DNA from 3 places in the Dorea sp. OM07-5 genome. Region 3 is predicted to be linked to each of the others. Evidence: riboswitches for the same ligand, from Rfam matches in the RefSeq annotation. Region 3 holds a riboswitch; each other region holds the start of a gene.

The links. Region 3 has a riboswitch for glycine ahead of DXC04_RS06855 (GrdX family protein). Riboswitches for the same ligand answer to the same signal wherever they lie in the genome.
Region 1: another riboswitch for glycine. It lies ahead of gcvT (glycine cleavage system aminomethyltransferase GcvT); the one in region 3 lies ahead of DXC04_RS06855 (GrdX family protein).
Region 2: another riboswitch for glycine. It lies ahead of glyA (serine hydroxymethyltransferase); the one in region 3 lies ahead of DXC04_RS06855 (GrdX family protein).

The regions. Positions count from the first base shown of each region.
Region 1 is NZ_QUKZ01000005.1:53,418-60,062, reverse strand. It holds gene alaS (alanine--tRNA ligase) at 1-1,969, shown strand, start outside; glycine riboswitch at 2,207-2,302, shown strand; gene gcvT (glycine cleavage system aminomethyltransferase GcvT) at 2,444-3,532, shown strand; gene gcvH (glycine cleavage system protein GcvH) at 3,619-3,999, shown strand; gene gcvPA (aminomethyl-transferring glycine dehydrogenase subunit GcvPA) at 4,037-5,347, shown strand; gene gcvPB (aminomethyl-transferring glycine dehydrogenase subunit GcvPB) at 5,351-6,645, shown strand, end outside.
Region 2 is NZ_QUKZ01000006.1:104,767-111,411, forward strand. It holds gene DXC04_RS07630 (HD domain-containing protein) at 1-217, shown strand, start outside; gene folP (dihydropteroate synthase) at 214-1,029, shown strand; gene folK (2-amino-4-hydroxy-6-hydroxymethyldihydropteridine diphosphokinase) at 1,133-1,987, shown strand; gene DXC04_RS07645 (NUDIX hydrolase) at 2,060-2,560, shown strand; glycine riboswitch at 2,795-2,905, shown strand; gene glyA (serine hydroxymethyltransferase) at 2,986-4,233, shown strand; gene DXC04_RS07655 (glycosyltransferase family protein) at 4,488-6,014, shown strand; gene DXC04_RS07660 (glycosyltransferase family 2 protein) at 6,011-6,645, shown strand, end outside.
Region 3 is NZ_QUKZ01000005.1:187,183-193,827, forward strand. It holds gene grdC (glycine/sarcosine/betaine reductase complex component C subunit beta) at 1-280, opposite strand, end outside; gene grdA (glycine/sarcosine/betaine reductase complex selenoprotein A) at 414-884, opposite strand; gene trxA (thioredoxin TrxA) at 962-1,279, opposite strand; gene trxB (thioredoxin-disulfide reductase) at 1,328-2,272, opposite strand; gene grdB (glycine reductase complex selenoprotein B) at 2,313-3,623, opposite strand; gene DXC04_RS06850 (glycine/sarcosine/betaine reductase component B subunit) at 3,644-4,924, opposite strand; gene DXC04_RS06855 (GrdX family protein) at 4,992-5,378, opposite strand; glycine riboswitch at 5,567-5,679, opposite strand; gene DXC04_RS06860 (alanine/glycine:cation symporter family protein) at 5,942-6,645, opposite strand, start outside.

The sequences.
Region 1 (6,645 bases), 130 kb from region 3:
TACCGGTATGGGACTGGAGCGTCTTGCATGTATTGTGCAGAATGTAGATTCTATGTTTGATATCGATACAATGAAAGCACTGCGCGACCATGTATGCCGCATTACAGGTGTATCTTATGGAACAAGCGATGAGACAGATGTTTCTCTCCGTGTTATCACGGATCATATCCGTTCTGTCACGTTTATGATCTCTGACGGAATTATGCCGTCCAACAGTGGAAGAGGTTATGTGCTGCGGCGTCTGTTGCGTCGTGCCTGCCGTCATGGACGACTGCTTGGCATTGAGAGAGCATTCCTCGTAGAACTGGCACAGACTGTTATCGATGGTTCCAAGGATGGATATCCGGAACTGGAAGAGAAAAAAGACTTTATTTTCAATGTCATTGCAAAAGAAGAAGCGCAGTTTAACAAGACGATCGATCAGGGACTGTCTATTCTTGCTGACATGGAAGCAGATATGAAAGCAGAAGGTACAACCGTACTTTCCGGAGAGAATGCATTCAAGCTTTATGATACTTATGGATTCCCGGTGGATCTGACAAGTGAGATCCTGGAGGAAAAGGGACTGACATATGATAAAGAAGGCTTTGAAAAAGCACAGAAAGAACAGCGCGCGAAGTCCGAAGGAACTTTTGGAACACACAGTTACAGTGGTACAGACGCAAGCGTTTATGATGCGCTTGATCCGGAACTGACAACAGAATTTGTCGGATATGACAATATGGAAGCAGAGTCAGAAGTTACAGCACTTACAAATGAAGAAGAGATTGTAGATGCACTCTCTGACGGAGAAAAGGGAACGGTCATTGTAGCGAAGACTCCGTTCTACGCAACAAGCGGTGGACAGGAAGCTGATAAAGGTGTGATCCGCAGTGCAGACGGTGAATTTGTAGTAGAAGATGTTGTAAAACTTCTCGGTGGCAAATTCGGACATGTCGGTCATGTGACAAAAGGCATGATCAAATTCGGTGATAAAGTGACAATGGAGGTTGATCGTGAAAACCGTGCACTTGCTGCAAATAACCACAGTGCAACACATCTGTTACAGAAAGCACTCCGCATGGTGCTTGGAACACATGTAGAACAGGCTGGATCTCTGAACAATGCGAACAGACTTCGTTTTGACTTTACGCATTTTTCTGCTATGACAGAAGAACAGCTCAAAGAAGTAGAGGCAATCGTCAACAGAGAAATTCGTAATCATCTTCCGGTTGTTGTGCGCAACATGCCGATCGAGGAAGCAAAAAAGACAGGAGCAGCGGCTCTGTTTGGTGAAAAATACGGAGATATTGTACGTGTTGTCAGCATGGGAGATTTCTCTATTGAGTTCTGTGGTGGTACACATGTGGCAAATACCGGTGATATCATGGCATTTAAGATCCTTTCCGAGTCCGGTGTCGCAGCCGGTGTGCGCCGTATTGAAGCACTGACTTCCAAAGGACTGATGGAATATTACGAGGAACAGGAGCAGAAGCTTCACGAAGCTGCGAAGATGTTGAAGACAACTCCGGATAATATGGAAGAGAAGATCAGTCATCTGCAGGCTGAGAATAAGGCATTGAAGAGCGAAGTGGAGAGCCTGAAGGGCAAGCTTGCCAAAGATGCTATAGGTGATGTGATGAATCAGGTGACAGAAGTTGTCGGTGTGAAACTGCTCGCCGCAAAGGTAGAAGGCGTGGATATGAACGGACTCCGTGATCTTGGTGACCAGTTAAAAGACAAGCTTGGCGAAGGTGTTGTCGTGCTTGTATCGGCTACAGATGGTAAAGTCAGCCTGATGGCTATGGCTACCAAAGGAGCAATTGATAAAGGCGCACATGCAGGTAATCTGATCAAGGCTTGTGCATCATGCGTTGGAGGAGGTGGTGGTGGCCGCCCGAATATGGCCCAAGCTGGGGGCAAGAAGCCGGAAGGCATGAATGATGCACTCACAAAAGCGAAAGAAGTACTGGCTGAACAGCTTGCATAAGTGCACTTTAGAAGTATGAAAATACGCAGATAATAGTACAATAAAATACAATGAAAATAAAGAAAGATACATTTTCTACAAAAAAGTGAAAATGTATCTTTCTTTTTTATAGATAATAACTATAATGACTGTTGCAATTGCCTATAAATAACAGAAAAGTTAAAAAATAAACAATTATTGACAGATAATTTAAGGACTGTTACAATAAGCCTGTCAAAATAAAAGAAAAGTGATCGGGTGATGAACCTAAGAGAGATTATTAGCAATAAGTAATAGCGCCGAAGGGGCAAGAAGTAATTCGAAACTCTCAGGCAGAAGAATTGGGTTCGGACGAAGCTCTGAAAGAAAGCAGACAGGGAGGCAGGAAGTCCTGAAATAGGACATGTCTCTTATTTTTTTGCTCCGACAAACTTTTAACGGAACAAGACCCGCTGACAGAGCAGTTCATGATGAGAAAAAAGGAGGATTTTTATCATGGAATTAAAAACGCCACTCTATGATGCACATGTGAAGGCAGGAGGTAAGATCGTACCATTTGGAGGTTACCTTCTTCCGGTACAGTATGAAGCAGGTGTAATCAAAGAACATATGGCTGTTCGTACTCAGGCAGGACTATTTGATGTATCTCATATGGGAGAAGTTTTATGCGAAGGAAAGGATGCACTTGCAAATATCCAGATGATACTGACAAATAACTTTGACAATATGGTGGATGGACAGGCAAGATACAGTCCGATGTGTAATGAACATGGCGGAACAGTAGACGATCTGATTGTTTACAAACATTCCGATGATCATTACTTTATTGTTGTCAATGCAGCAAACAAAGATAAAGATTATCAGTGGATGTTAAATCATCAGTTTGGAGAAGTCAAATTTACAGACGTATCTGCTCAGTATGCACAACTTGCACTGCAGGGACCAAAAGCAATGGATATCTTAAGAAAGCTGACAGCAGAAGAGAACATTCCTCAGAAATACTACCATGCAGTATTCGACACAGAAGTAGCCGGAATCCCATGTATCATTTCCAAGACAGGATACACAGGTGAGGATGGAGTAGAATTATATCTGCCAAGCGAGTATGCAGAGAAGATGTGGGATACACTTCTTGAAAATGGAAAAGAAGAAGGACTTATCCCGTGTGGTCTTGGAGCAAGAGATACACTTCGCATGGAAGCAGCAATGCCACTTTACGGTCACGAGATGGATGATGATGTTTCACCGCTGGAGACAGGACTTGGATTCGCAGTGAAGATGAAAAAAGATGACTTCATCGGTAAGAAAGCTCTGGAAGAACATGCAGAACTAACGAGAAAGAGAGTAGGTCTGGAAGTTATTGGAAGAGGAATCATCCGTGAACATCAGGATGTATATGCAGACGGCAAAGTGATCGGACATACAACATCCGGTACAAAAGGTCCTTTCATTGACAAGGCTGTCGGAATGGCATTACTGGAAACTGACTATACAGATGTAGGAACAAAATTACAGGTAGATGTCAGAGGACGTATGGTTGATGTAGAAGTTGTAGCACTTCCGTTTTATAAGAGAGCAAAATAAATATAAGGATGCCAGGAAAAGGTCTGAAACCGAGGGTATCACAAACAGGGGCATATTATATCATAAAAGAAAAGGAGATTAAAACAATGGAATTAAGAGCAGAATTAAAGTATTCAAAATCACACGAGTGGATAAAAGAGGATGGAGACGTAAGCGTGATCGGATTAACAGATTATGCACAGTCTGAATTAGGAGATCTTGTATTTATAAACCTTCCGGAAGTTGGAGATGAAGTAACAGTCGGAGAAGCATTCGCAGATGTTGAGTCTGTAAAAGCAGTATCTGATGTATTCTCACCGGTTTCAGGTGTTGTAACAGAGATCAACGAAGAACTGTTAGATGCTCCGGAATCTATCAACGAAGCACCTTATGATGCATGGTTTGTAAAAGTTGGTGAAGTAAAAGAGACAGAAGAACTGTTAGATGCTGACGCATACAAAGCATTTGTAGAAAGCGAAGAGGCTTAATACATAAGAATGTGAAGAAAGGCGGTGGATAAAGAACATGGGTAGTTATGTTCCAAACACATTAGATGAGCGAAAAGCGATGCTGAATGAAATCGGATATGAGAGCATCGATGATTTATTCCGCCACATCCCGGAGCAGGTTAAGATCCAGGGCGGCTTAGATATTCCGGAAGGAATGTCAGAGATGGAAGTTCTGAAAAAGATGAAAGGAATCGCAAAGAAAAATAAAGTATTTCCGACAATCTTCCGTGGTGCAGGCGCATACAGACACTATATTCCGACTATGGTAAACAATGTCATTTCAAAAGAAAATTTACAGACTGCATATACACCGTATCAGGCAGAAATCAGTCAGGGAATTCTGCAATCCATTTTTGAGTATCAGACAATGATAGCGGATCTTACAGGAATGGATGTATCCAATGCATCTGTTTATGACGGAGCTACGGCAGCAGCAGAGGCGGTTGCAATGTGTGCTGACAGAAAACGTAAGAAAGCATTTGTTTCAGCAACAGTAATGCCAAGTGTGTTAGAAGTTATTAAAACATATTGCTTCGGTAACGAATTAGAAATCGAAGTAATTCCGGAAAAAGACGGAGTGACAGATATTGCTTATCTGAAAGAACATATTGATAAACAGGCAGCATGTGTGCTGATCCAGCATCCAAATTATTATGGAAGTTTGGAAGATGCACAGACAATCGGCGAAGTGGCACACGAGGCAGGCGCTAAATACGTTATGAGTGTGAATCCGATTTCTCTTGGAGCACTGAAGACACCAAGAGAGTATGGCGCAGATGTTGCAGTTGGCGACGGACAGCCACTCGGACTTCCAATTGCATTTGGCGGACCATATCTCGGCTTCATGACATGCGTGGAAAGTACGATGAGAAAGCTTCCTGGACGAGTTGTCGGAGAGACAGAAGATCACAACGGAAAGAAAGGCTATGTTCTGACATTACAGGCAAGAGAGCAGCATATCCGTCGTGAGAAAGCATCCAGCAACATCTGTTCAAACCAGGCACTTTGTGCACTTGCTGTTGGTGTATATCTTTCCTGCATGGGAAATGAAGGTGTGACAAAAGCAGCCGAGCAGAGCATGTCCAAAGCACATTACATGGCAGAGAAACTTGCGGGAGCAGGATTTAAGGTGGAAAACAAACAGAATTTCTTCCATGAATTTGTAACTGTATCAGATACACCTTCTGAAAAAGTACTGAAGGCACTGGAAGACGAAGACATCCTTGGTGGATATCCACTGGATGACAAGCGGATTCTCTGGTGCTGTACAGAGATGAACACAAAAGAAGAGATCGACAAAGCAGTATCGATCTTAAAGGAGGTGTAGTGGATGCTGATTTTTGAAAAAAGCAAAACAGGAAGGAAATGCCAGAACCTTCCGGAGTGCGATGTACCAGTCGTTACTTTAGATGCAAAAGATAAAAGAGAAGTGAAATTACATCTGCCGGAGCTTTCAGAGGGCGAGCTTAGCAGACATTACACAGAACTGGCAAAGAAATCACATGGTGTGAACGATGGATTCTATCCATTGGGATCCTGTACTATGAAATATAATCCGAGAGTTAATGAAGTGGCAGCAGGATTGGAAGGATTTACAGATATTCATCCGTTACAGCCGACAGAGACTGTGCAGGGATGTCTGGAAGTATTAAAAACACTGGAATCCTATCTGTGCGAGATCGCCGGAATGAAGCGTATGACTTTCCAACCGGCAGCAGGTGCGCATGGAGAGTTTACAGGACTTCTTCTGATCAAAGCATATCATAAAAGCCACGGAGATGAAAAACGTAAAAAGATTATCGTTCCTGATTCTGCACACGGAACGAACCCGGCAAGTGCTGCAATGGCAGGATTTTCAGTAGTGAGTGTTCCTTCAGGACCGGATGGATGCGTAGATATTGAAAAATTAAAAGAAATTGCAGGCGATGATGTAGCCGGGCTTATGCTTACAAACCCGAATACAGTAGGTCTGTTTGATAAGAATATTCTTGAGATTACAAAGATTATTCATGACTGTGGCGGACTCTGCTACTATGACGGAGCAAACTTAAATGCAGTTATGGGAACAGTAAGACCTGGAGATATGGGATTTGATGTTATTCATCTGAATCTTCATAAGACATTCTCAACTCCGCACGGTGGAGGCGGCCCGGGAAGTGGACCGGTAGGATGCAAGGAATTCCTTGTTCCATTCCTTCCATCGATTCTTGTAGAAGGTGAAGACAAACTGGTTGCTGTAAAAGAAAAAAACAGTATTGGTGAGATGAAGAACTTTTATGGAAATTTCCTTGTTGTAGTACGTGCCCTGGCTTATGTTATGACACTTGGAAAAGAAGGAATTCCGGAAGCAAGCAAGAATGCAGTTCTGAACGCTAATTATATGATGAATAAATTAAAAGATCTCTATACAATGGCTTATGATGAAGTGTGCATGCATGAATTTGTTATGAGTCTTGCAGATCTGAAAAAACAGACAGGTGTATCAGCAATGGATATTGCAAAAGGACTTCTCGACTTCGAAATCCATCCACCGACAATGTATTTCCCTCTGATCGTGGACGAAGCATTAATGGTTGAGCCTACAGAGACAGAGTCTAAAGAGACAATGGATGAGGCGATTGCAGT
Region 2 (6,645 bases), on a different contig from region 3:
TCTGGATTCACTGCCAGAGGCAGTCTCCTATACGGAAGAAGAAAAAAAAGAAATTTTGACAGCCATCCGTGGGCATCGCAGAGAACGAAAAGATATGACAAAGTTGGAAAGACTTTTATACGAAAGTGATAAATGTTCCAGAAATTGCTTTGCCTGCCCAGCGAAAAAAGAATGTAACTGGAGTGAAGAAAAGAAAAACAGGGAGATACAGATATGATCATCGGGAAAAAAGAGTTTGATATTAAAAATGAAACGTATGTAATGGGAATTTTAAACGTAACGCCGGATTCATTTTCGGATGGAGGAAAATATAACGGTATGGATAGAGCACTTGCACATGCAAAACAGATGATAGACGAAGGTGCTGCGATCATTGATGTAGGGGGCGAATCGACAAGACCGGGGCATGTACAGATTACGGAGGATGAAGAGATTGCAAGAGTAACACCGGTTATCGAAAGACTGAAACAGGAGTTTGCTGTTCCTGTTTCCATCGACACTTACAAGAGCAGAGTTGCCGAAGCGGCACTTCAGGCGGGTGCTGATCTGGTGAATGACATCTGGGGATTAAAATACGACCCGAAGATGGCAGGAGTGATTACAAAGTATGATGTGGCATGCTGCCTGATGCATAACCGGGAAAAAGCAGAATATACAGATTTTCTGACGGATTTCATGACAGATATGGAGGAGTGTGTGACACTTGCAAAAAAAGCAGGTATTTCAGAGGATAAGATTATTCTTGATCCGGGTGTAGGATTTGGAAAAACTTGTGAGATGAATCTGGAAATCATTGATAAAATGGAATGCCTGAACAAGCTCGGCTATCCGGTGCTTCTCGGTACGTCGCGCAAATCTGTGATCGGACTTACTCTTGATCTTCCGGTAGAAGAAAGAGAAGAAGGAACGCTTGTTACAACTGTATATGGTGTACAGAAAGGTTGTGCGTTTGTGCGTGTGCATGATGTACAGAAAAATCTTCGCGCAATCCGCATGACGCAGGCAATTATGCGTGAGCATGAAGTGTAAAATATGGGAAACAGGTAGCTGATTAGGACAATAATACTCATGAAGTTTTGCAAACAGGAAAGCAGACTGGCAGAAAGAGTGACAGGTGTGAGGAATAATAATTATGAAATATATAAATAAAAAAACAAGTCAGGATTATGACCAGATAAAAATTACAGATCTGGAAGTATTTGCCAATCACGGTGTATTTCCGGAGGAAAACAAACTGGGGCAGAAATTTCTTGTGTCAGCAGTGCTTTATACAGATACAAGAAAAGCCGGGAAGACAGATGATCTGACGGCATCTATCCATTACGGTGAAGTCAGTGCATTTATCACAAAATATATGAAAGAACATACCTACCAGTTGCTAGAACGGGTGGCAGAAACCCTTGCGGAAGAGATGCTTAAGAGCATATCGGGACTTTGCAAGATCGATCTGGAGATCAAGAAACCATGGGCACCGGTAGGACTTCCGCTGAAAACAGTCAGTGTTAAAATTTCGCGCGAATGGCATACAACATATATCGCACTTGGCTCTAATATTGGTGACAGTGAAACTTATCTGAATGAAGCAGTCGAAAAAATAGGACAGATTCCTACTTGTACAGTTGAAAAAGTTTCTTCTTATCTTGTAACAGAGCCTTACGGAGTGACAGATCAGCCGGATTTTTTAAATGCATGTCTGAAACTGCGGACGCTATTATATCCGGAAGAATTGTTAAAAGAATTAAACCGGATCGAGAAAGAAGCGGGCAGGGAGCGGATTATACACTGGGGACCGAGAACACTGGATCTGGATATTCTGCTGTATGATGACATTGTACTGGAAGAAGATGATCTCTGTATTCCACATGTTGAAATGCACAAAAGAAGCTTTGTGCTGGAACCATTGGCCGAAATTGCACCGTACAAACGCCATCCGGTATATGGAAAAACAGTGCGGGAAATGTTAGAGGAAATTCAGGCACAGTTATAGTATAATAAACAGGGGCAATGAGGCAGAGAAACTGCAGACAGTAATATCAAGACAGAAGAAGGAGGCAGAAGAATGGAACTTTGGGATATTTATGACAAAAACAAAAATCCAACCGGTCGCACGATGAAGAGAAATGACTGGTGCTTGAAAGATGATGAATATCATCTGACAGTACTTGGAGTAGTTGCAAGATCAGATCACACGTATCTTATCACAAAACGTGTAATGACAAAAGCGTGGGCACCGGGATGGTGGGAAGTATCCGGAGGCGCAGCACAGGCAGGAGAAACTTCGGAAGAAGCTGTTATACGCGAAGTGAAGGAAGAGACAGGGCTGGATGTAAGGAATGCGGAAGGTGGGTATTGTTTCACATATCACAGAGAGAACCCGGGAGAAGGAGATAATTACTTTGTAGATGTTTATCGCTTTGTTCTGGATATTGACGAGAGTGATATACATTTACAGGAAGAAGAAACAGCGGGATACCGTTTCGCGACAAAGAAAGAAATTGAAGATCTTGCCGGAGAAGGCATTTTCCTGCATTATGACAGTATCAAAGAAGTTTTCAGATAGATTATCTATAAAATTGATAACTCTATAGATATAATAAATACACAAAAAAATGATAAAAAAATAACTTATTTTGTAATTATTGACGAAAACAAAAGCATTGTGTATACTAAGGGCAGTTGATAAGTCGGCAGATGAATTCGTGAGATACCGTATGGATAAAGAACAGGGGCTAGGCTTTATCCGAAACGGAGCCGAAGGGGTAGGCAGAAACTCTCAGGTAAAAGGAATGGATTCGGACGACACTCTGGAGAACAATATTTTTAATTGTACCGAAGAAGTAAACTGGCAGTTATATGGGGGAAAAACGATCAGCAATCTTTCAGGTAAAAGGACAGAGGCAGACAAAAGATCTTTAGTAAATGAAGCAAAGGTTTTTTGCCTGTTTTTTATTGGGGGAAACAGGCGTATCGAAGGAGGACAATAAGATGAACAGAATTGAAGATGTAACAAATTATATCAAAGAGTATGATGACGAAGTTGGAAAAGCACTGGAGCTGGAACTTGGAAGACAGAGAAGAAATCTCGAACTGATTGCTTCAGAGAATATCGTAAGCCCTGCGGTTATGCTCGCAATGGGAACCGTTCCAACAAACAAATATGCAGAAGGATATCCGGGAAAACGTTACTATGGTGGATGCGAAGACGTAGATATTCTGGAGAATATTGCAATCGAACGTGCGAAGAAATTATTTGGCGCAGAGCACGCAAATGTACAGCCACATTGCGGAGCAAATGCTAATACAGCAGTTTATCAGGCGCTCATCAAACCGGGGGATACAGTTATGGGACTGAACCTGGCACATGGCGGACATCTGACACATGGTTCACCGGTAAACTTATCAGGACTCTTATATAATTTTGTACCTTACAATGTAAATGATGAAGGATTTTTGGATTATGACGAGATTCGTAAGATTGCACATGAATGCAAACCCAAATTAATCGTAGCAGGAGCATCTGCTTATCCAAGAGAGATCAAATTTGATGTTTTCGCTGATATCGCAAAAGAAGTTGGCGCATATCTGATGGTTGATATGGCTCACATTGCAGGACTGGTAGCAGCAGGACTTCACCAGAGCCCGGTTCCGTATGCAGACGTTGTAACAACAACAACACATAAGACACTGCGTGGACCAAGAGGTGGACTGATCCTTTGCAAAGAAGAGCATGCAAAAGCAATTAACAAAGCCATTTTCCCAGGAACACAGGGAGGACCGCTTGAGCACATCATCGCTGCAAAAGCTGTATGCTTCGGAGAGGCTCTGAAACCAGAATTCAAAGAGTATCAGCAGCAGGTTGTTAAGAATGCAAAAGCACTTGCAGATGCTATGGTAGCAGAAGGATTTAACCTTGTAAGTGGTGGAACAGATAACCATCTGATCTTAGTTGATCTTCAGAATATGAACATTACAGGAAAAGAATTACAGAATCGTCTGGATGAAGTATATATTACTGTTAATAAAAATGCAGTACCGAATGATCCTGCAAGCCCGTTTGTAACAAGCGGAGTTCGTATCGGAACACCTGCAGTTACAACTCGTGGACTGAAAGAAGAAGATATGAAGACAATTGCAAAACTGATCAAGATGACAGTTACAGATTTCGATACAAAAGCAGATGAGATCCGTGCAGAAGTTAACAAAATCTGTGAAAAATATCCGCTGTATAAATAAGAGCTGAAAAACTACATAAATGAATGGAATAGATCCCTTACTCAATTATAAACAGAAAAGTCCGGTGCGTTATGGAGAAGCAGCGGACTTTTCTGTTGTTTATTCGTTATACTTAAGAAGATATATAGAAAATACCTATCATAGAAAAAATCAATTAGACGGTCCGGAAAATATTCTCTATAATTAATAAGATATAGAAAATGGAGATACTGTGTCTAAAATAAGAATCCAGAGGAGAAAGCGGTAAATCAGATATGGAAGATAGAAGAAAACTGGCAAACGGAAAAGAAATATGGGTCATCAAAGCCGGATTCCCGAATAATGCATCGAAGAAGAACTGGTCTGACTATTTTTTTGCCTGTACATTAAAAAAATATCTGAACAGAGCAGGCGTATATACAGTTATAGAATCCAGAGATGAATGGGAAAACGAAGGTGCAGCGGATGTTGTAGTTGCATTGCGGGGACCGGAAGCATATTATCCGGACAGAAGGGATCCGGATACCATTTACATTATGTGGAATTTAAGCCATCCGGACAGAGTTACGGAGGAAGAGTATAATGCCTATGACCTGGTCTGCATTGGTTCCGCAAAAGAAGAGTATCTGGAAGAGATCTGTAGGAAAGTGCAGGTTCCGGTACGTCAGTTGTTAATCTGTGCAGATATGGAGATCTTTCACCCGGCAAGAGTGGAGAAAGAAAAAAAATATGACTGGGTGTTTGTAGGTAATTCCAGAGGAATTAAAAGAAAAAGTGTTGTTTGGGCGCTGGAGCATCATATCCCGCTTAAGATATGGGGAAAAGGATGGGATAAGTTACTGCCGGAGCACGCCGATGCAGTCATGGCAGAGAACATTCCTAATTATATGCTGCCGGAATTGTACTGGAAGACGAAGATTACATTGAACGATCATTATGAAGACATGACGGAACATGGCTTCATGAATACTAGGATACTGGAAGCAATGGCATGTGGAGTTCCTGTTCTTTCCGATTATGTAGATATTATAGAAAAATTATTTGGAGATTCGGTACTGTTTTATACTAATGAAGAACAATTTGTAGAACAGGCAAAAAAAATACAGGTTGATTATCCTGCAATCCGGGAACGGGTAGAACAGATGTGGCAGGTGTTGCAAGAAGAATATTCCTTTGAAAGCCGTGTAGAGCAGCTGCTGACATTAAGAGAAGAATTGCAGGGAGAAAATCAAGGGATATTTGATATGTTTTATAAGAAGTTTGAGCAATTACAAAACGAAGCGGATACACTGGATTATGAGACATGGCATGATAAATATACAACAATAAAGGAAGTGTATATGCAGCTCCCGTGGATGGCGCAGAGGTCTGAAGAGCTTTTGGAAGATAAGAAGCGGATTCAATTTGAATCTTGCTTTCCGGGACTGAAAGAAAGAATAAAGGTTGCTGAAAGACAAAGAAGAGAGAGAACCTGGAAAGAAACGGCTAAAAAAATAAAAGAAAATGATAAATTAAAAGAACGGAATCAATTTCTGGAAGAATGGAAAGACAGATTGGTGCGTGAAAGAACGGAGCTTCAGGAAAAGTTACAGCGGACTTATGAGGAAAAATCGGAGATTAACAGGAAATTGCAACAGACTTATAGTGAGAAATTCGACCGTGGTGTGGAAATTAAAGAATTAAAACAGATCAACAGAGAGCTGAAGAAGAAGATTGACGGAATCAAAGGATGTAAAACATACCGCCTTGCAAGATGTATAGGCTTCCCGGTCAGAATGTGGAGAAAATTGATAAGAGGATGAAAAAAGTAGGAAAAACAGACGTATCGGTGATTATGCCGGTATATAACACAGAACCTTATTTAAGAGAAGCACTGGATTCGCTTCTTAAACAGACGAATCCGAATATAGAAATCATATGTGTGGATGATGGATCGACGGATGCCTCGGCTTCCATTTTGAAAGAGTATACAGAAAAGGATCCGCGTGTGCAGATACTAAGGCAAAATCATCAAGGCGCCGGAGCAGCACGGAATCTGGGAATGGAGAGTGCGCAAGGCGAATATCTGTTGTTTCTGGATGCAGATGATTTTTTCACAGATACACTTGTGGAAGAGATTGCCAAAAAAGGTAATAAAACAAATGCGGACGTGATTCTTTTTGGAGCAAGGAGGTATGATGATCTGACAGGGAGATCGGAGCACGTACCGCGTTATCTCTGGAGAAAATTACTGCCGGTACAGGAAGTGTTTTCGAGAAAGACCATGGAGGGGGAACTGTTTACACTGACAACACCTGCTCCGTGGAACAAGTCTTTCAGGCGAGAATATATTCAGGAGCAGAAACTTAAGTTCCAGAATCTTCCGAATAGCAATGATGTCTATTTTACATTAATGGCACTTGGAGCAGCGGACCGTGTGGCGGCTGTGAGAGA
Region 3 (6,645 bases):
TCTCACCATATTTTCCATAACGCTCTGCGCCTTCCATCTTCTTGTCGAAGTATGGGAACTCAATCTCAGCTAACTGATCCGGATGAGCATTTCCGATGTATGTCTGGTTCGGCCAGTAAGCTACAACATCCTCATAAGAACGTAAGTGCTTCGGTACCTCTTTCAGATACTCTGATTCCGGGTTAACGATTCTTTCTGTTGTCTGAGTTGTTCCATTATATAAAACCATATCTGGAGTGTGTGCTAATACATAGCTTGCTCCCTTAATTACACTGTTCATTGGTTTTCCACCTTTCCTTTTACGTAAACTTTTACTTTGTCGTATACAATCAAGACAAAAAGAGGGCTCCCCTTATGCGGGGATCGCACCGGGTTCGCCCTCTAAACACAACATGATCTTTAACAAAAAATGATTAGTTTTCTGCTGCCTGCTCTCTGATAGCATTCATCTCATCTACGATGTCGTCTACGTCAAGAACCATTTCCATCATGCTTACCTGTTCATCATAAACTGCTTCGTCAAATTCCTTTTTGATCTCTGGCTCACATACGTGATAAGTCGTAAGTCCAAGCTGGACTCCTGTCAATGGACCTGCGAAAGTAGGATCGCCTAACATTACAGTCTCAGCTGCAAGACCTGCAGCTTCGCCTTCTGCTGCACCAAGAACTACTACTAAGTTCTCTGCACCATACTCCTCTGCGAACTCTTTTACTCTCTTCTGGTTTTCCAGATCCATTGCGCCTGCGCTTGTTCAGACGAAACATTCCGTTGATGAGAAAATTACTTCAGCACCAGCTGTTTTTACGCATTCTGCGATAGCCGGTCCCGGAATTCCATCACGGTCTCCGATAATTATTGCTTTTTTGCCTTCTAAAATAGCCATAATTACTCTTTCTCCTTTCTTGTATTGTATACTAACAACTTGATCAAATATCTATGATTATAGAAACAACATCCAGATTAGATGTATTTCTTAATCAACTCTTCGATAGACTCTGGTGTACAATCATCTTTTACCAGCTCTTCTACTTTCTCTCCGTCTTTGTAAATTGCCATAACCGGCAGACCTAAGATTTTCTGAGAGATTGCAAGACGACGTGCCTTTGTTGTATTCAGGCATGTGAATTTCATCTTGTCACCATATGTATCTGCATATTCATGTACTTTTGGCATCAGAGCCTGGCATGGAACACATCCATCACCGAAAAAGTCTACAAATACATATCCTTCTGCTTTTAATACTTCTTCTTCAAATGTTTTCTTATCTACTTCTAACATTGCTTATCTCTCCTTATTAAATACAAAATTTGACGAATTAAAAAGGTTTTAGAAATAATCTGACATACTTCTCTCAACCTGAACGGCTGCGATTGCTCCGTCAGCTGCTGCAGTTACTACCTGCCTCAGGCTCTTCACGCGAACATCACCTGCTGCATATACACCCGGGATGTTTGTATGCATGTCTGCATCTGTCTTGATGTATCCACGCTCATCCATGTCGATAATTCCTTCAAACGGTTTTGTATTCGGTACTGTTCCGATAAATCCGAACACACCAAACATTCCGTCTTCTTCATCTGCTTCCACTGTTGTAACTTCACCAGTTTTCACATTTTTCACTTTCATCCACTGGAGAATATCATCTCCACCGACTTCTTCTACAACTGTATCCCACATAAAGTGCAGTTTTGGGTTCTTGAAAGCCTTTTCCTGAATGGATTTTGCAGCACGAAGTTCGTCACGTCTGTGAATGATTGTAACTTTTCTTGCAAATTTTGTCAGATACATAGCTTCTTCTACTGCGGAGTCTCCTCCACCAACTACGTATACCTCGAAATCCTCAAAGAAGTTTGCATCGCATGTTGCACAGTAAGAAACACCTTTTCCTGTGAACTCTGCTTCCCCTTTGCATCCGATTGGTCTTGCATGAGCTCCTGTAGCGAGGATGACATGTCTTGCTTTGTATTCTGCTTTTGAGCTCTTTAACACTTTTACATCTCCCTCAAGAGATACTTCTGTAATTGTGTCAGATACACGCTCAGCTCCGAATTTAGCTGCCTGTTCTGTCATTCTTGCGATCAGGGACGGTCCGGACTCACCTTCTACGATCTGTCCCGGATAGTTCTCGATCTCATCTGTGATTGCAATCTGTCCTCCGTCCTGTCCTTTTTCAAGAATCAGTACAGAAAGACGACTTCTTCCTGCATACAGTCCTGCCGCTAATCCGGCAGGTCCTGCACCAAGAACGATAACATCATAAATCTTATCCATGTCTGTTACGTCTCCTTTTCATTAATAGTATTCTCATACTCTACTCGAAAATAGTCTGTCCGTCAACCTCTGTTGTAAGAGCTTTCAGAGCTTTCTCTACGATCTTACGACGAAGTTCTTTTTCCTCATCTTTATCCAGTGCCGGATTTCCAAGTGGATGAGGGATTGCGATAGCCGGAACGATTCTGTTAGCACCAACTGTCATGGAAATTGGTGTTACTGTACAGATATGTACTACCGGAATTCCTGCTCTCTCAATTTCTTTTACCATCGTTGCACCGCAACGTGTACAGGTACCTCAAGTAGATGTGAGGATTACTGCATCTACTCCATCAGCTACCAGTTTCTTGGAGAATTCATCAGCAAATGCTTTTGCAGATGCAACAGCAGTACCATTTCCTGTTGTAGTATAGAATAAGTGATGTAACTCACCGATAATTCCTTCTTTTTCCATATCACGAAGAACGTCAACAGGAAGTACACGGTCAGCATCTTCATTTGCGTATACTGGATCGTATCCACCATGAGCTGTCTCATATGTGTCTTCTGTCAGATCCGTAACACCTGTAATATCATACTCACCATAGTGGGAAGCACTTGAACTTTCGATGTGATCCGGATTTCCCTTCGGAACGATACCACCGGAAGTAACTAATGCGATCTTAGCATGTGCAAGGTCTTTTACAGCCGGATTCGGATCAACTCTGTCGAAGTCTGGCATTGGGAACTCTGTCTCGAAAGGTTTTCCAGCCAGTTTCTTAATGAGCATCTTAACAGCTCTCTGAGATCCTCTTTCTTTTTCAAAGAAGTTTACACGAATACCGTTCGGCATATATCCTTCTTCTGCAGAAGAACCGATTTTCTCACCTTTTCCAAGTTTAACAGCCAGAGGAGCCATCTTCTTAACAGCGTCTCTCATACCTGCTGCACTGTTCTTTGTAGAGACCATGTATACCTGGTTTTTAAACATATCAGCACCTGGGTTCTCTACATACATACCAGTCAGGGAAGGAATACCAAGTTCTTCCTGAACTGCTGCTGCGATAGTACCGCAGGCAACTCCGTAACGTCCAGCGTTGAAAGCCGGTCCTGCAATAAAGATGTCCGGAGCCTGTTCTTTAACCATCTCAAGAATCTCTGCTTTTGCTTTTTCAAGATTCTCGTTGAAATAAGAGTCACCACATACGATTGTTGCAATGATCTCTGCTTCGTCTTTAAAATTCTGTGTTAATGCCATACCTGGTCCAACAACTTCGCCAACACGCAGTTCAACCGGGTAATCTGCTTTTTCTTCTCCACCAATCTGTGCAAAGAACTGATTGATGTAATGAACAACTTTTAATTTAGCCATTATTCTATATCCTCCATTCCTTATCTTGCACTCAGTTTATTGAAACCAGTTTCGTTTGTTGCGCCTGTCAGAACCTGAAGCTCAACTTCAAGAGATCCGTCCTCGCGCAGTGTCTCTTCACTTGCACCAGCAATCTTTGTTACATAGTCAAGAGTTCCAATTACTTTGTCAAGTTTCGGCAGGATAACTACCTGGTTTGCATTTCCGCCTGTTACTACTGCATCAGCAGCCTGATCAGCATCAGCAAGTGACTGAGATTTTCCATCACGTCCGGCATACTCGTCTGTGATGATTACAGTCTTAACGCCTTCTGCTTCAATCTTCTTACAATTCATGATAAGGTCTGTATCCGGGTTACCGAATCCTTCCTGAGATACAATAACTCCATCCAGGTCTAACATCTTGCAAAGTTTTGCTGTCCAGTCAGAAGAACGCTGTTTATCAGCAAGATATACGTTCTCGTTTGTGATAATCTGGCAAACAAAGTTTAATGTTTTTCCGTGCTGTTCAAATAAGTCATGTACAACCGGGTTGTTCAGATGAACATATGTAGGGTTCTTATCACATGCAGATACACAGTTACCGGAAACAATTGCTCCGTCCATGATCTCTGTAGGGCTTAAAATTGTAGGAACGATTTTCTTAGCATCTACACCATATACATATGTGTCATGAAGAAGTCCCTGGCTCTGAAGCATCTGTACATATGCAACTCTCGGCAGGTCCGGATATTTTTCCATTCCTTCTTTGATTGTGCATGTCTCGTAAACTTTTGTCTCATCCGGTGTCAGATCACGTGCTAACTCACCAATGTAAGTTGCAACTCTGAATCCAGCGAAACGAACTGCTTTTTCGTATTCATGCTGTTTGATATTGTCAATTGGCTCACATACCATAACCAGGTTTAATGTCTTGGAGAATGGTGTGTAATCTGCTCCAGGACCTGTCATATCAATGATACCTTCCTGGAATCCCACGATCTTACCAGCTGTAACAACAGCCATTCCTTTTAATGCGTAAGTCTTTCCTTCTCCAACTGTGTCTACTTTAGAGATAACTCCCGGGAAGATTCCTCCTCTTCCTTCAACTTTAACTCTAGGTTCGATAACATCTTTAACAGGTGTGATTCTTACAGACTCACCCGGTTTTGCAATGTCAAATGATACGCTCTTAATCTTTTCGTCCTCAAGAGCTACTGCCTTAACGGCTTCTTCGGATACATAAAGGATTCCGTCTTCAATCTTTGACTCAGATGCAAACTGAATATCCTTGATGTAAATGTGTCCCATTTCTAATCTCACTTTAAGTTCCCTCCTTAAAAAAATTATATTGTTTAAGCTGCAACGCTCGACAACCTCACTCAATGACTTACCAGGCATCTGCTGATGCCAGGCCGCTTTCCAGCAGAGTCCAGTCAATCAACTGAAAATCTTCCAGTACGCTTTCTCCATATCGTCCAGTCTTATCTTGGAATTTATGGCATGCATCGATTGCATTTTCTATAATCGTAAGCGACCTTCTGTCCACTTCCTCCTTTCCAGCTGAAATCAAAACCGATTTGTATGGTGTCTCATTTGGCTTCACGCTTCCGGATAACGGATGCGTCAGAAGTAAATGTCCGTCATGTATTCTGTCTCTGACTTCCCGGAGAAGTCCTTCATAAGTAGTTTCCAGATATATTACTTCGTGTGTCTTCTCAAGCTTATCGAAGACCAGTGGATTATTGGTCAAGACTATATATTTCCCCCTGTTCATCCTGAACCGTATCCTCCTTTCCGGCCTGTTGCCTCGGCAATCGATAAATACAATAAAAGTCATCGGTATTCCAAATAAAAAAGGACGTCCAGATATACAATTATATCTACGGCGTCCTTCCTGTCTTTTGCCCTGATAAATTGAAATCATCGATAAGCTTTATCACACAGCACAAGATTCAGAATGTGGTACATTTTCCAGTCCTTTTGCCTGAAAGTTTCACCTTTTTGCATACCCACCATGTATGTCCGGCTTGCCTCTTCGGCGGCTGATCCGTTCAACTCTCTCTTGGAAAACATCATCCCACGAATATTCTTTTCATAGAAAATCATTACACAATTTTCATAGACATTTTTTATATTATTTATTGCCTGTATCTATAATAACTTATTGTAACTTTTTTTGCAACCCATTATACTAATTAATATTATTTTAGTGAGTATGCACAATTTCCATTCCTGATTTTTGTTATATTTATTAGTCGATTTTATAATATTTATTAAAACGTCTATAAAAAACAACATTTATGATTGTCCTGCATTTCATCCACTTATAGATAATATCTATTTATTCTTTTTAAAGTTCTGATAGTAATCATCATGCAACTTCTTAATCGTACCGCTCAGAACAATCAGACCGATAAAGTTCGGAATTACCATCATGGAGTTGAAGCAGTCTGCCATATTCCATACGAGATCTACCTGTGCAAGTGATCCAAGCACTACGCACACAGCAACTAATACGGAATATACTTTTACAGCTTTTGGTCCAAACAGATACTTAATATTTGCCTGTCCAAAGAAATACCAGCCAATAATTGTTGAAAATGCGAAGAAGAACATACAAATCGCGATAAAGATATCTCCGCCTTTTCCATACAATGTAGAGAATGCATACTGGCTTAACTCTGCACCTGTCTTACCACTTGGAATAGACTTCGTTGTAATAATTACAAATGCTGTCAGGTTTAGTACGATAAACGTATCGATAAATACACCGATCATTGCAACAAATCCCTGCTCGACCGGATGATCTACTTTTGCAACTGCATGCGCATGTGGGGTAGAACCCATACCAGCCTCATTAGAGAACAATCCTCTTGCAACACCTTTTGTAAGCGCAAGTTTTAATGTCGCACCCACAGCACCACCGGATACTGCTGACGGATTAAATGCTCCAACGACAATTGCCTGGAATGCATATGGAATATTCTTATAATTATAAATAATAACAATCAGCGCACCAAGAATATAGAAAGCTGCCATGA